One region of the Paenibacillus sp. FSL R10-2771 genome, then DNA from elsewhere that is predicted to be linked to it. Evidence: riboswitches for the same ligand, from Rfam matches in the RefSeq annotation. Region 1 holds a riboswitch; the other holds the start of a gene.

The links. Region 1 has a riboswitch for glycine ahead of gcvT (glycine cleavage system aminomethyltransferase GcvT). Riboswitches for the same ligand answer to the same signal wherever they lie in the genome.
Region 2: another riboswitch for glycine. It lies ahead of NSU14_RS33035 (amino acid permease); the one in region 1 lies ahead of gcvT (glycine cleavage system aminomethyltransferase GcvT).

Annotation. Positions count from the first base shown of each region.
Region 1 covers NZ_JBBOBM010000001.1:8,110,775-8,112,978, reverse strand. Annotated here, with positions in the region: gene NSU14_RS35240 (hypothetical protein) at 1-367, shown strand, start outside; gene gcvH (glycine cleavage system protein GcvH) at 501-893, opposite strand; glycine riboswitch at 1,078-1,173, shown strand; glycine riboswitch at 1,177-1,276, shown strand; gene gcvT (glycine cleavage system aminomethyltransferase GcvT) at 1,363-2,204, shown strand, end outside.
Region 2 covers NZ_JBBOBM010000001.1:7,601,791-7,603,994, forward strand. Annotated here, with positions in the region: gene araA (L-arabinose isomerase) at 1-670, shown strand, start outside; glycine riboswitch at 1,136-1,215, shown strand; gene NSU14_RS33035 (amino acid permease) at 1,366-2,204, shown strand, end outside.

The DNA.
Region 1 (2,204 bases):
GATGCTGTACGGTTTGTCCGAGGATGGACGCATCCGCTGTTTCCCTCTTCTTTTACTCTTCGCCTATCTGACATTTGTGATCCTCTTTCTGCAGATCAATCCGGTCTATAACCCGGAAGCCATGATCCCTTCCTCCGCCGGGGAATCCACATTTCTGGTCTGTATGGGCATGTCTGCCGTGGTGCTTTTCCCGTTTTATTCGGCCGGTGTGTATTACTTCGTGCTCAAACCCAATACCCGTCCCAGAAAAAGATACCGGTTCCTATTGCTGTGCCTTATCTTTGCCGTTACGGGTCTGGCTCTGCTGCCCGCCCTTTGGCACTTGGCTCCCCGCATTTATCCGGGGCTGCTTAGCTTTCCGGAGTGATACAGAAACGCAAAAAGACAGACCTCTCACATTAGTGACATCTAATGTAATAAGAGAAGCCTGCCATGTTCATCTTTTCGTAAATCCAGTTCAGTCATCTATTCTAATAATCCGGGTACATAAACGGTTGAAACTATTCCCCAACCAATTCCTTATAAGCAGCCGCATCCAGCAGGCCGGAAGCTGCCTCGGCAAACTCACCGTCAAGCTCCAGCTCAAAAATCCAACCGCCGCCGTATGGCTGATCATTGATCAGCTCCGGACTGGATTCGAGTGCGTCGTTGATCTTGGTTACCTTGCCGGATACCGGCGAGTACAGCTCCGACACCGTCTTAACAGACTCGATGCTGCCTACGCTGTCGCCCGCGGAAATGGCTGCGCCGACTTCCGGAAACTCAACAAACACGATGTCGCCCAATAAATGCTGCGCATGATCCGTAATTCCCACACGTACTACGCGTCCTTCACCCTGCTGTGCCCATTCATGCTCTTCGCTGTATAGCAGGTTGTCCAACACTTCACTCATTTCCAAGCCGCCTCTTTTCCACATTTGGAGTTCTAAATTTAGTTATAGCCTAAGTTATGACCTTGCCTAATGTCAATATAACTGACAGGAAAATTAAATTTGTCATCTTTTTGACGTTTTTTGATTGACAGCGTGCTTGTAAACCCGGTTTAATGGAGTCAGTAGAAAAACATATGGTTTGCGAATGATGGCATAGGGAGAGACTGACCCTCAGGGGCAGCGCCGAAGGAGTAAGCCCGGGATGGGTGAATCTCTCAGGCAAAAGGACCTTTGCCGGACGCATCTCTGGAGAGCATCCACAGCCTGGACAACAGGAAACGGATCACCAACGGGGAAACCTGCGGGCATGATAGCAGGGTAACTCTCAGGTACAAAGGACAGAGCGAACGTCTATTGATGCATGTTTGATGTGCATTGATGGACTTTCGCCTGTCCTTTTTTGCATGTAAACAGACTAAGGGGTGACACGATGGAGTCTTTGAGAAGAACGCCTTTTTATGATCTCTATGCCGCTTATGCGGAGTCCAGATGCATTGATTTCGGCGGCTGGGAGCTGCCGGTGCAGTTTACTGGCATCGTTAAGGAACATGAAGCGGTCCGCCAGCAGGCCGGACTGTTCGATGTATCGCATATGGGTGAATTCATGGTTGACGGCAGCGGCGCTGAAGCCTTCCTGCAGCAGTTGACCACAAATGACGTCAGCCGCCTTGCAGACGGCGCGGCGCAGTATACCCTGATGCTCTATCCGAGCGGCGGCGTAGTAGATGATCTGCTCGTCTACCGCCTGGGCCATGAGCGCTATATGCTCGTCGTGAACGCCTCCAATATCGACAAGGACTTCCAGTGGCTGCAGGAACATCTCACCGCTGAATTCAGCGGTGTCAGCCTGAAGAACGTCTCTGATGAGACGCTGCTGCTCGCTCTGCAGGGTCCGCTGGCTGAGACGATTCTGGCCGAAGTTACCTCTGCCCCGCTCGCAGAGATGAAGCCCTTCCACTTCATCGAACACGCCGAGGTCTGCGGCGTATCTGTACTGCTCTCCCGCACCGGCTATACCGGGGAGGACGGCTTTGAGCTGTACGCCCCGGTCCACACAGCGGCTGTACTCTGGAATGGTCTGCTGGCCGCAGGCGCGCCGCATGGCCTGACCCCTGCCGGACTCGGCGCACGCGACACGCTCCGCTTCGAAGCCAAGCTGCCGCTGTACGGCCAGGAGCTCTCGGCGGATATTACGCCGCTCGAAGCGGGTGTCCAGTTCTTCGTGAAGCTGGACAAAGCAGATTTCATCGGCCGTGATGCCTTGCTGAAGCA
Region 2 (2,204 bases), 510 kb from region 1:
CGTGAAGGTACAGGCCAGCTATGAAATTGCCCTCAAACGCTTCCTGGATGCCGGCAACTACAATGCGTTCACTTCGAACTTCGAAGACCTGCACGGCATGAAGCAGCTTCCGGGTCTTGCCGTTCAGCGTCTGATGGCACAAGGCTACGGCTTCGCCGGCGAAGGGGACTGGAAGACAGCAGCCCTGGACCGTCTGATGAAGGTGATGAGCCACAACCTGAACACCGGATTCATGGAAGATTACACCTATGAAATGGCTGCCGGACAGGAAGCGATTCTGCAGTCCCACATGCTTGAGGTTGACCCGAGCCTGGCAAGCAACAAGCCGAAGGTGCTTGTGTCTCCGCTGGGTATCGGCGACCGCGAAGATCCGGCCCGTCTCGTATTCGACGGCAAGGCTGGCGAAGGCGTCGTGGTATCGATGGCTGACTTCGGCACGCATTACAAGCTGCTGATCAATGAAGTTACTGCCTTCGAGCCGACGGTTCCGGCTCCGAATCTTCCAGTGGCCCGTGTGCTCTGGCAGGTGAAGCCTAACTTCCAGGATGGAATAAAAGCCTGGATCGAGAACGGCGGCGGCCACCATACTGTGGTGTCGCTCAACTTGACTACAGATCAGATCGTTACCTACGCCAAGCTGGTTGGCCTGGATTATGTAATCATTAAATAAATAGCGGAATATTCTTGGATCAAATGAGCGGATGGGCTATTGCCTGTCTGCTTTTTTTTAATGCAGAGCCAAGGTATTACCGGCAAACTCATCCTCCGTGCCCGTGATTTTCTAAAATCCTGTACAAAATACAACATTCGCTTCATTAAATTGGACTAAATCGAAAATTGTTGTACAAAAGGCAGCATTTCTCCTCCTTCATACGGTTTAGCGTGGAAATTCTTGTATTTCATACAACAATCTATCTAAACAACCGGGTATCTGCGCATCCAAGTTGCAAAACGTACAACATTTATGCCGCTGTAGTGCAGGAGCGCACCCTAGACATCTAGCCATAGGTAGGAGACTTTTATCACTGTTCAATACTCACATGCCGAGTAATATGTTAGAATATCAGAATGCATTAACGCTTCACCAATTTAATACATCACACGGGCTATGATTGCTATGGATCACACTATAGCAGGAGCAGCTTCTGGAGAGACTGCGGGAGACCGCAGCGCCGAAGGGTTCACAATCTCAGGCAAAAGGACAGAAGAGTACGGAATTTGTATTTGTTATGCTGATTAATTACGGTCAGCGGCGCAGGTAGCTTATTTTGATATTCTTATGAACCGGGAGATTGGATGATATCCAATCTCTTTTTTATGTTATTTGGCAGCAAAGCGTTGTACACATTAAGGGGGAAAATGGCAATGGCACAGACAGAATTAAAGAGAGATTTGGCGAACCGTCATGTACAGCTGATCGCTATCGGCGGCACGATTGGTACGGGGTTATTCCTGGGATCAGGCAGAGCGATTCAGCAGGCCGGGCCGTCCATTATGATCACGTATTTACTCGTGGGAATTGCCGTGTTTTTTGTGATGAGGGCGCTGGGTGAGCTGCTGCTCTCCAAAGCGGGATATCAATCTTTTACGGACATTGCTGAAGACTATCTGGGGCCGCGGGCTGCGTTCATTACAGGCTGGACCTACTGGTTCTGCTGGATTATGACGGCGATGGCGGATGTGATTGCAGTGGGCGTCTATGTGCAGTACTGGTTCGATATCCCGCAGTGGGTACCGGCCGTCATCTGCCTGATTATTCTGTTAGGACTCAATCTGCTGACGGTCAAAAGCTTCGGCGAACTCGAATTCTGGTTTGCCCTAATCAAAGTCGTCACGATTCTTGCCTTAATTGGCCTGGGAATCATTCTGCTGGTCATCGGGTTCAAGACGGATGCGGGATCGGTGAGCGTCCGCAATCTCTGGGAGCACGGGGGCGTGTTCCCGAACGGTGTCAAGGGCTTCTTATTTTCCTTCCAGATGGTTGTGTTCGCTTATGTCGGTGTGGAGCTTGTGGGTGTATCAGCCGCAGAAACAGCAGATCCGGAGAAAAATATTCCGTCGGCGATTAACAAAATTCCTCTGCGGATTCTCTTCTTCTATGTAGGCGCGCTCTTCGTCCTGCTGTGCATTAACCCGTGGACCCAGCTCAGTGCGGCTGAAAGTCCTTTTGTGCGGACCTTCAGCCTGGTCGGGATTCCGGTTGC